DNA from 2 places in the Brevibacillus sp. FSL L8-0520 genome. Region 2 is predicted to be linked to the other one. Evidence: a T-box and tRNA genes for the amino acid it is inferred to sense, from the RefSeq annotation. Region 2 holds a T-box; the other holds one or more tRNA genes.

Region 1 (5,772 bases), 2.1 Mb from region 2:
CCATTCAATCAAAGAAGGGCATTTCACAGGCAAAACCTGCTGCTCCCGGCAAGCCAGGTCCAGCCAGCTCACAATCGCAGACGAAGCCGACAGCCCAGACGAAGCCAGCCGCGCAAACGCCTTTGCCGAACCAATCAAACAACAGCACTGCGACAGCAACGCCAACTCCAGGGTCTGGCGGATCGGCAGGACTGCCCGAGTCTAAACAACCGTCTGTGGCGGGACAACCGAAGCCGGTGGCAAAACCCGCCGTACCTTCAGTTCCGTCAGCCGACCAGACGCCAGCTAAGCCGGGCGGCAGTCAGACGCAGGAAAAAGTGGCGTATCTGACATTTGATGACGGTCCTTCTCCAATTACAACTGAGGTGCTGGACATCCTCAAGGCCCATGACGTCAAGGCGACCTTTTTCGTCGTAGGGAAAAGCGTGCCGGGACACGAAGCGATCTTGAAACGGGCGATTGCCGAAGGGCATGTCGTAGGAGGACACACATACTCCCACAACTATCGCACGATTTATAAAGATCTCTCCTCCTTTTTCGCCGATCTGGAAAAAGGCAATCAACTGATCGAAAAGGCAACAGGAATCAAGCCGACTGTCTTTCGGTACCCAGGCGGCAGCACCAATACCGTCAGCAAGACCTACCAGAACGCAGCGCTCTACAATAACCAGCATACGGTGATGAGTGCCATCAAAACGGAGGCTGCCAAACGCGGCTATACGTTTATTGACTGGAATATCACAAACGGGGATGCCCGCAGCAGCAAGTATACGCCAGAAACGGCCTTGGCAAATATAAAGGCGCAGGTAAGAAATCAGAAAGAAATTGTCGTACTGATGCACGACGCCGCGACCAAGAGCGCAACGGCCAAGTCCCTTCCAGCCGTAATCCAGTTCCTCAAAGAACATGGTTACCGCTTTGAAACAATCCATGCAGAGAAATCCACAGTAGCCACTGTGAAATAATGGCGACTCGACAACCAACTCATTCGTGAGTTGGTTGTTTTTATTCCGGCAACAATATCATTGACGATCATCTACATGGGGAGGAACATCTGGTGAGCTACACCTGCTACTATTGTGAGCACGAATCCGAAACGGCACATCTCATCACGTTCTTTCAAGGGACAGAGGAAAAGAACGAGCTGCTTTGCAGTTCCTGCTACGCTGATTGGCTCGAAGGCCTGAAAGTAGAACCGTAAAATCATGGGAAAAACCGCCTGATCGATCAAGCGGTTTTTTCGCATTCTTTATCCGTTTTGACAAGGCTGCCTTTTTTAGCTCTGCTGCGAGGCCAGACTCTCGTACTTTGCCCGCAGTTCCCGTTTTAGTATTTTTCCGCTTGGATTGCGCGGGAGGTTTTCTGCCAGGACGATATGCTTCGGAGCTTTAAACGCAGACAGTCTGGCTTTGCAAAAGTCAAGCAGCTCTTTGGCAGTCAAGGCTTCTCCCGCTTTGGGAACGACGACTGCGGCGACCGCCTCGATCCAGTATGGATCAGGGATTCCGATCACGGCTACTTCAGAAACAAGCGGGTGCTGGTAGATCACCTCTTCTACCTCCCTGCTTGCGACGTTTTCTCCACCCGATTTGATCATATCCTTTTTTCGGTCAACGACAGTAATATATCCTTCCTCGTCCATGACGCCGAGGTCACCGCTGTGGAACCAGCCTCCCTGAAAGGCTGCGGACGTTTTTTCTTCATCGCGGAAGTACCCCAGCATAGCATGGCTGGTTCGGTGTACGATCTCCCCCACCGTACCGCGGGGCACATCCTGGCCGGAATCGTCGACAATCCTCGTTTCCACATTCAGAGACGGTCTGCCGGCGGAGCCAGCTTTGCGGATTTGATCCGCGGGCTTTAGGACAGTAGCGAGCGGGGCTACCTCTGTTTGGCCGTAAAAATTCCAGAACTGCGCGTTCGGGAGCCTCCGCCCCAGCTCTTTCAAGATTTCGACAGGCATGATTGCTGCTCCGTAGTAGCATTTTTTTAATGAAGACAAGTCCCGCTCCGCAAATTCAGGAGAACGGAGCAGGGCGATCCAGACGGTCGGGGGGCAAAAGAGCTGTGTCGCCTTGTACTCCTCGACAGTTTTCAGCAGGAGCGCAGGCTGTGCCTGCTCCAAAATAATTCCGCTCGCACCGAGGTAGACGTACGGCCCCAGGAAGCAATGCAGCTGGGCGCTATGGAAAAGCGGGAGAGCGTGGATAGCGACATCGTCTTCGGTCATTCCACCGTCGATAATCGTACTGACGTATTCTGTCAGCACACTCTTATGCGTCAGCATGACTCCTTTTGGCCTGGATTCCGTCCCGCTGGTGTAGAGAATATGCACAACATCGTCATCCTCCAGTTCCAGCTCCGGCTCCTCTGTACTCGATTGGGCGAGCTGCGTACGGAAATGGCCCCAGTCATTTGCCTGCTCTGTTTTTTCGGAGATCGAGCATCTCAGGACCGGAGAACAGCCTGATCGGCGAATCGCCTCGTCGGCGACTGGATGGAATTCCTGGGAGGCAAAGATCGCTTTCACATCGGCATGTCCCAGAATAAAGGCCACGTCGTCAGCGTTCAGCATGTAATTGATCGGGACCATAATCACTCCCGCCCTGGCGAGGGCAAAGTTGAGAATGACAAAATCCATTGAATTGCGGGAGAGCACAGCTGCCCTGTCTCCCTTTTGCAGTCCAGACGCCAAAATCATATGCGCTGCCTGATTGGCCAGGATGTCCAGTTGTTCGTATGTAAGCGCCTCGTTCCCAAAGCGCAATGCAATCTTCTGCGGAAATCTGCCTCGGCTTCTGCGCAAAATATCTCCCAGCGTATTCCTTCTCGCCCGCTTAATTTCTTTCATGGACATCCCTCCGTCATTTTTCCTGCCTCTATTATACAACGAATATTCAGAAAAATAGAATCATTATTCTTTCCCGATATATCCATGCAATGTAAAAAACCCCTGACTCGAAATCAGTCAGGGAGAAGAACTCAAGGTTATGAGGTTGTATCTATAGTATAGTATATATTCGAGTATATACTCAACCGGGATATATTAGTAAACGGAAACAAGCCGCACCTTGGACAAATTCTTTTTGCCCGAGCGCGACAACTCCCGCTTTCCATATTTGCATGGTTTCAATCCGGTCCGTTAACCTGCCTACTCCAATCAAAAAAAATGCGGCGACCCGATCTGCATTAGTAAGTCGCCGCAGCCCCCAAGAAGTTTAGTCTGAGTGCTTACCTACAGAATATATCAAAGGGTACATACCATGCGATATGAAGTCGATGGCTACGGAAGAAAGTTTTGGTTTTTGCCATAAATGTATCGCAAAAATTTCAAAATTGCCTATGTTCCATTGATACATGCCCTTTAACTCGATAGAATAAGTGGAGACTGGTTCTTTACTCACTGGAGGTGTTCCCCTTGCTAAAAACGCCCCTTGGCCGTCTTCGTTTTATCGGCCTCATCGAAGGAATTTCGTACCTCGTCCTGCTTGGAATTGCCATGCCACTGAAATATTTTCTGGAGATGCCAAAAGCTGTGACGATTGCCGGTTCCTTGCATGGCGTGTTTTTCGTATTGTTCATGCTGGCACTCGCCCATGTCTTTTTCGCAAACCGGTGGTCGATCCTGCGGGCGCTCGGCGCGTTTGTCGCGTCTTTGATCCCGTTTGGAAATTTTGTTCTCGATGCACAATTGAAAAAAGAAGAAGCTTCCATGAAGCGATCATAAAGGAAACGCTTGACGACCTTCTCCCGTCAAGCGTTTTTGAATAGATGGGGTATCTGAAAAAAAGAAAAAACAGGTGCAAGACCTGTTCGCAGTGCTTTCTTATGGCGGAGGGAGAGGGATTCGAACCCCCGTGACGTTGCCGCCTAACGGTTTTCAAGACCGCCCCGTTATGACCACTTCGGTATCCCTCCGCATGGTTGAACAAGTTATACTATAACATACTCATTCCACTGAAAGCAACCGTTTTTTACAAAAACGAGCTTCCTCCAAACGGGGAAGCTCGTTTCCTGTACCGGCCTCAAAACAGCTGTCAATTGCCTTTGACAGCAGCTTTCTCTTCCTGAAACCTATCGCTTCACGACAACCAGCTTTAACTCCGTTAGCTCTTCGATCGCGTATTTGATTCCTTCCCGGCCCATGCCGCTTTCCTTGACACCGCCGTAAGGCATATGGTCGACGCGGAAGGTCGGGATATCGTTAATCATGACGCCGCCAACATGCAGCTCATCTGCCGCTTTCAATGCGAGTGACAGGTTTTGCGTGTAGAGTCCGGCTTGAAGGCCGAAACGAGAATCGTTTACGAACTCAATCGCCTCCTCTACAGAGTCCACCGGATTGATCAGGACGACCGGTCCGAATACCTCCTGGCAAGACAGTTTGGCGTCTGCCGGAACTCCTGTCAATACGGTAGGCTGCAGCACCCGTCCATCTGCTTTTCCTCCGCATTCTACCCTGGCGCCTCTCTCCCTGGCTTCCTCGATCCAGGCCAAGGCCCGATCCGTTTCCTTCGGAGAAATCATCGCGGAGTAGTCTGCTTCCTCGGACAGAGAGTCGCCGCCGACCAGCTTTTTGGTCTCCGCCACAAAGCGCTCCACGAATGTCTCGTATTCATCCCTGACCACATAAATCCGCTGTACGGAGATGCATACCTGTCCGGAGTACGCAAATGCGCCAAAAATACAGCGCGGGATGACCTCGTCGAGATTTACCCCTTTATCGATGATGACGGCAGAATTGGAGCCCAGCTCCAACGTAACCCGCTTGAGTCCGGCCCGATTGCGGATGTCGATGCCGACAGCCGGGCTGCCGGTAAAGGTCAGTGCTTTCACCCTCGGGTCTGTCACGAGGAGATCGCCTACTGTTGCTCCGCTGCCGGTCACAACATTTAGTGCTCCCGCTGGCACTCCGGCCTGCTCGGCAACCTCCGCCAGAAAATATGCGGAGAGAGGCGTCTGGGATGCCGGCTTGAGCACGACGGTGTTCCCTGCAGCCAATGCCGGACCAACTTTATGGGCGACCAGATTCATCGGGAAATTGAAAGGAGTGATCGCGCCAATCACGCCCAAAGGCTCACGCACGGTGTATGCAAGGCGCCCTTCTCCTCCGATGGCGGCATCCAGCGGCAGTGTTTCGCCGTGAATCCTTTTTGCTTCCTCCGCAGCGAATTTGTAAGTCTGTATTGTACGGATCACTTCGCCGCGAGCGGTTTTGATCGGCTTGCCTGCCTCCAGCGCAATGATTTTGGCAGCCTCCTCCAGCCGTTCGTCCATGATGAATGAAATTTTCTCCAGAATAGCCGCACGCTGATAAGCAGGCATGCGCCGCATTACCACCGAAGCCTCCTGAGCTGCGGAAATCGCCTTTTCTACCAGTTCGGCGTCCGCCTGCGCGATTTCCGCTATCTGTTCCCCGCTGTAGGGAGCGTAGAGCGGCGCGTAGTTTTTGGCCTCCACCCACTGCCCGCCAATGTAGCACGCTTTTTTCATCCATCCAGCCTCCCTCTCATCGACTCTCCTATGAGTTTTCCCGATATACGTCTTTCAGTCCGCGCTATTCTAGCCATTCCTTTATGCTTGTGAAGGCGTACACAGTTCCTCTAACACTTTCTCCATCACACCCAAACCTTCCTCCAATTGTTCGTCGTCAATCACGAGCGGAGAGAGAATCCGGATGACATTGCTGTAAAGACCGGCCGTGAGTACGACCAACCCGCGCTGGCAGCAGGCTTGCGCAATTTTTGCCGTCAATTCCTTGTCTGGCTCTTT
Region 2 (5,772 bases):
CATTCCGGGCAGGTATGCCAAATGAAATAAAAAAGGCAAACTACAACTGGATGCTTCCCGGCCTTCCCAACTATTATGAAGGTGTAGACGGTTTAAAGACAGGGTATACTGCCGCTGCGGGTTATTGCTTTACAGGTACAGCAGTACGAGACAATATGCGTGTCATCAGTGTTGTAATGGGAGCTGGGGGTAAAAACGCAGAAATAACCAAGCGTTTTGTCGAAACGAAAAAACTGCTTGATTACGGCTTCAGCAACTTCAAGCTAACCAAACAACTCGACAAAGGCGTGCCAATCAAGGGGTATGAAACCGCTCCTGTGAAAAACGGCGTGGAGCTGACTGTGCCGGCAGTTACAAGCAATGCGGTAATGACTCTGACAAAAATCGGGTCAGAGAGCAAATTCACCCCAACCGTCACGTTCCAGGAGCTCACTGCTCCATTGAAAAAAGATCAGGTAATCGGAAAGGTAGCCTTTGTAGAAGAGGGAACAAAAGAAACCGACTACCTGCAGCCAGAGGACATGGCCAAGGCTGGAGTCGACCTCGTAGCTGGACAAGAAGTCGAGGAAGGCAGCTGGATCCGCCTGTTCTTCCGCAGCATCATCCAGTTCTTTAGCAATATTTTCAGCAGCTTAACCGGCAAATAAGGTTGTACCCAAAATCAAACTTGGATTACAATGGTGAATATTAAGACAGCCATTACAATGTGATGCAGGCATTACAAGACAATTGGGTAGGGGGCTTAGAAATGGTACAAGTAGGAACTTCCCGCGTTAAAAGAGGTATGGCGGAAATGCAAAAAGGCGGCGTCATCATGGACGTTGTCAATGCGGAACAGGCAAAAATTGCAGAAGCAGCCGGCGCTGTTGCCGTTATGGCACTGGAGCGCGTACCGTCTGATATTCGTGCAGCAGGCGGGGTAGCCCGGATGGCTGATCTGGGTATCGTGGAAGAAGTATTGAATGCTGTATCGATTCCGGTTATGGCAAAAGCTCGGATCGGACATTTCGTCGAAGCTCGCGTTCTCGAATCCATGGGTGTTGACTATCTCGACGAGAGCGAAGTCCTGACTCCTGCTGATGACATGTACCATATCAATAAAAAAGAATTCACTGTCCCGTTTGTCTGTGGCGCACGCGACCTCGGCGAAGCTCTTCGCCGCATCGGTGAAGGCGCGTCCATGATCCGTACCAAAGGTGAGCCAGGTACAGGAAACATCGTGGAAGCTGTTCGTCACATGCGCACCATGCAGTCGCAAATTCGCAAAGTGCAAAGCATGTCCTACGATGAATTGATGGCAGAAGCGAAAAACCTCGGTGCTCCTTACGATCTGCTGGAATACGTACACAAAAACGGCAAGCTGCCAGTGGTCAACTTCGCAGCAGGCGGTGTAGCGACCCCTTCCGATGCGGCTCTGATGATGCAGCTCGGCGCTGATGGCGTATTCGTAGGTTCCGGTATTTTCAAATCGGAAAATCCGGAGAAATTTGCTCGCGCGATCGTAGAAGCAACCACACACTACACTGACTATGAACTGATTGCCCGCGTCTCCAAAGGACTGGGTACAGCTATGCCGGGTCTGGAAATCTCCAAGCTGCGTGAAGCAGACCGCATGCAAGAGCGCGGATGGTAAGGTGACCGATCATGAAAATTGGCGTTCTTTCCTTGCAGGGAGCTGTCGCTGAGCATATCCGCATGCTGGAGGCAGCAGGTGCGACAGCAGTCGCAGTTAAAAAAGTGGACGAGCTTGAAGATCTGGACGGATTGGTCATTCCCGGCGGAGAGAGCACGACCATCAGCAAGCTGATGCATAAATACGGTTTTATCGAAGCGCTGCGCGAGTTTGGCCAAGCCAGAAAACCGATATTCGGTACATGTGCGGGAGCGATTTTGCTCGCCAAACGCATAAACGGCCAAGACGACTGCCATCTCGGATTGATGGATATCAAGGTGGAGCGCAATGCCTTTGGCCGCCAAAAGGAAAGCTTTGAAGTCGAGCTTCCTGTCGCAGGAGTAGCGGCGGATTATCCAGCCGTTTTCATCCGCGCGCCGTATATCATGGAAGTAGGCGAAGCCGGTCAGGTACTTGCCAAGTATGAAGAAAAGATCGTGGCTGCTCGGCAAGGACATTATTTGGCGGCAGCATTCCATCCGGAGTTGACGGAGGATGCACGGTTGCATCAATACTTCGTCGACATGGTGAAGGAATACCGCGGCTGATTGTCCGTAAAAGATGCATGTCCAAAACCGGTACCGATAATGGTGCCGGTTTTTTTCACGATCTTTACACAGGTATAGAACCTGTAGTACAGTTAACAATAGAAGATAACAAACAAGGAACGCGATGAAGAGACTAGTACTTTGCAAGCGCTTGGCCCAGAGAGTCGGTGGCAGGTGAAAACCGACCCAGTCTGCAAGGGAATCCATCTCTGAGTGGCAAAGGATCAACTTTGCCCGGCACCGCCCCGTTACGGCGGATTCAAGCGGGTATATGCCGGGAAACGGAAGCAGGCATATATCAACAAGGGTGGCAACGCGGGTTACCAACACTCGTCCCTTACCATAGGGGACGGGTGTTTTTTCATTGCGTGCAAGAAGAATCAACGATGTTGGAGGGGTATCTATGTTAGACGTAAAAGTGTTGCGCAACGATTTAGACGGAGTAAGACGCCGTTTGGCGGATCGCAATGAGGATATTTCTGCACTGGATCAGTTTGCCGAGGTGGATGAAAAGCGCCGCCAGTTGATCCAGGAAGCGGAAGGCTTGAAGAACAAACGAAATACTGTATCCGAACAGGTAGCGGTATTGAAGCGCAACAAAGAGAACGCTGACCATCTGATCGCAGAGATGAAGGAAGTAAGCGACCGAATCAAGGTGCTGGACGAAGAACTGCGCCAGCTCGATGAACAGCTTGAGCAAATTCTGCTGAGCTTGCCCAACCTTCCTCATGAGAGCGTTCCGGTAGGCACGTCGGAGGATGACAACGTCGTTGCCTGGACGTGGGGCGAGCCAAGAAAGTTTTCTTTTGAGCCCAAACCGCACTGGGAGCTTGGTCAAGAACTGGGCATCATCGACTTCGAAACAGCGGCAAAGGTGACCGGCAGCCGATTTGTTTTCTACAAAGGACTGGGTGCCCGTCTGGAGCGCGCGCTGATGAACTTTATGCTCGATCTGCATACGACGGAGCACGGCTATGAAGAGCTTCTGCCGCCGTATATCGTGAACCGGACAAGCATGACGGGAACAGGTCAATTGCCAAAATTCGAGGAAGACGCATTCAAGCTGGAAGGACCAGATTACTTCCTGATCCCGACAGCAGAGGTGCCGGTAACCAACATGCACCGCGACGAGATCATGGATGGTGCAGAGCTGCCTCGCTACTATGCGGCATACAGCGCTTGTTTCCGTTCGGAAGCGGGATCGGCAGGCCGCGATACGCGCGGACTGATTCGCCAGCATCAATTCAACAAGGTCGAGATGGTGAAGTTCGTCAAGCCGGAAGATTCCTATGAGGAACTGGAAAAGCTGGTGAAAAATGCGGAGAAGATCCTGCAGCTGCTCGGTCTGCCTTACCGTGTCATGAGCATGTGCACCGGCGACCTCGGGTTTACAGCGGCGAAAAAGTACGACCTGGAAGTGTGGATTCCGAGCTACAATACGTACCGGGAGATCTCGTCCTGTTCCAACTTTGAGGATTTCCAGGCGCGTCGGGCCAACATTCGTTTCCGCCGCGACAGCAAATCGAAGCCGGAGTTCGTGCACACATTGAATGGATCGGGACTGGCGATTGGCCGGACAGTTGCCGCGCTGATGGAGAACTATCAGCAGGAGGACGGCACCATCCTGATTCCGGAAGTGCTTCGTCCATATATGGGTGGTCTGGAGAAAATCGCTCCCAAATAATGCAGATCAAAATGATTTCTGGCTATCTAGAAAAGCAGTTTTCTGTTCTAATACAGAAAGCTGCTTTTTTGTCTGCAAAAACAAAGAGTTAAATGAGTGGCGGAATTTTTAGAAAATGTGTTGCACAACAGAAATGACTGTTATATAATAACTTCAAACATTACGAATATTGTATTAATACAGTTGATGGGAGGAGTTAACGATGAATTGTTATCGTTGTGAAGGAAACGGTGAGCAGAATTGTCCCCAGTGCGGCGGCGCCGGGCGCGATGATCACGGGTCAGCATGCCATCACTGCCATGGTGACGGATGTATCTCCTGCAGTCATTGCAGTGGAAGCGGGCTATTGGATTAAAGCCATTTTTTTTGAACCTACTGTACTATAATACACAAAGATTAATTTACCTGTATTATAACGTTTCCTGCACAAGGAGAGGAGGAGATCATATTGACTGCGATTCAAACCAATCAGTACCCGGCAGATGTTTTGATTACAGGCGAAATGCCGCCGCAGTACGCCGATATACTTACGCCGGAAGCGATCTCGTTTCTGATCAAGCTGGAGAGCGCCTTTGGCGGCAGGAGGAGTGAGCTCTTGGAGCTGCGCAGAAAGAAGCAGGAGTTCATCGACTCAGGGCAGCTTCCCGATTTTTTGCCTGAAACAGCCCATATTCGCAACGGCGATTGGAAAGTGAACGATTTGCCGACCGATCTCCAGGACCGGAGAGTGGAGATTACCGGTCCTGCCGGAGACCGAAAAATGGTCATCAATGCGTGCAATTCCGGAGCTCGGGTATTCATGGCTGATTTTGAAGACGCCAATTCTCCCACATGGGCCAATACGATCGAAGGCCAGATCAACATGCGGGATGCCGTAAGGAGAACGATTTCCTATACCAGCCCTGAGGGAAAACAGTACGCCCTCAAGGAGAAAACAGCCGTACTGATTGTAAGGCCGCGCGGTTGGCATTTGGATGAAAAGCACATAAGGCTTCACGGAAACCCGATGTCCGGCAGCTTGTTCGATTTTGGCCTTTATTTCTTCCATAATGCCCGGATATTGCTCGATTCGGGAAGCGGCCCCTATTTTTATCTGCCCAAGCTGGAAAATCATCTGGAAGCGAGGCTCTGGAACGACGTCTTTTGCTTTGCCCAGGATGAGTTGGGCATACCGCGAGGCACTATCAAGGCAACGGTTTTGATCGAGACGATTTTGGCCGCCTTTGAAATGGAAGAAATCCTGTACGAGCTGAGAGAACACAGTGCAGGGCTAAACTGCGGCCGCTGGGATTACATCTTCAGCTACATCAAAAAGCTGCGGAACCGGCCCGATGTGATTGTGCCTGACCGGTCAACGGTGACTATGACGGTGCCCTTTATGCGGGCGTACACGACACTGGCGGTCAAGACCTGCCACAGGCGGGGAGCACCATGCATCGGCGGGATGGCCGCACAAATTCCGGTAAAAAACGACCCGGCAAAAAACGAGGAAGCGCTGGCAAAAGTGAAAGCAGACAAAGAGCGGGAGGCGTACGACGGACACGATGGAAGCTGGGTGGCCCACCCCGGACTGGTTCCGGTGGCGATGGAAGTCTTTAATCGCCTGATGCCGGAAGCAAACCAGATCTGGTATAAGCGCGAGGACGTCCATGTAACTGCCGCTGACCTGCTGGCCGTACCGGAAGGCCAGATCACCGAAGAAGGAGTCCGCACCAACATCAGGGTAGGGATTCAGTACATCGAGGCATGGCTTCGCGGCTATGGCGCCGTGCCGATCAACAACCTGATGGAAGACGCCGCAACAGCGGAAATTTCCCGCGCTCAGGTGTGGCAATGGATCAAGCACCGCCGGGGTGTTTTGCCGGATG

The links. The T-box of region 2 lies ahead of serS (serine--tRNA ligase). A T-box ahead of a tRNA ligase gene usually reads a tRNA of that ligase, here a tRNA-Ser.
Region 1: it encodes a tRNA-Ser, which carries the amino acid that the T-box ahead of serS (serine--tRNA ligase) is inferred to sense. The anticodon was not compared.

Annotation. Positions count from the first base shown of each region.
Region 1 is NZ_CP150171.1:2,106,418-2,112,189, reverse strand. Features, by position in the region: gene NSQ24_RS10520 (exo-beta-N-acetylmuramidase NamZ domain-containing protein) at 1-965, shown strand, start outside; gene NSQ24_RS10515 (hypothetical protein) at 1,058-1,201, shown strand; gene NSQ24_RS10510 (acyl-CoA synthetase) at 1,277-2,851, opposite strand; gene NSQ24_RS10505 (DUF3817 domain-containing protein) at 3,419-3,727, shown strand; tRNA gene NSQ24_RS10500 (tRNA-Ser) at 3,830-3,918, opposite strand; gene NSQ24_RS10495 (aldehyde dehydrogenase family protein) at 4,075-5,493, opposite strand; gene gabT (4-aminobutyrate--2-oxoglutarate transaminase) at 5,575-5,772, opposite strand, start outside.
Region 2 is NZ_CP150171.1:28,974-34,745, forward strand. Features, by position in the region: gene NSQ24_RS00115 (D-alanyl-D-alanine carboxypeptidase family protein) at 1-647, shown strand, start outside; gene pdxS (pyridoxal 5'-phosphate synthase lyase subunit PdxS) at 749-1,633, shown strand; gene pdxT (pyridoxal 5'-phosphate synthase glutaminase subunit PdxT) at 1,642-2,220, shown strand; T-box leader at 2,336-2,561, shown strand; gene serS (serine--tRNA ligase) at 2,624-3,904, shown strand; gene NSQ24_RS00135 (hypothetical protein) at 4,135-4,290, shown strand; gene aceB (malate synthase A) at 4,353-5,772, shown strand, end outside.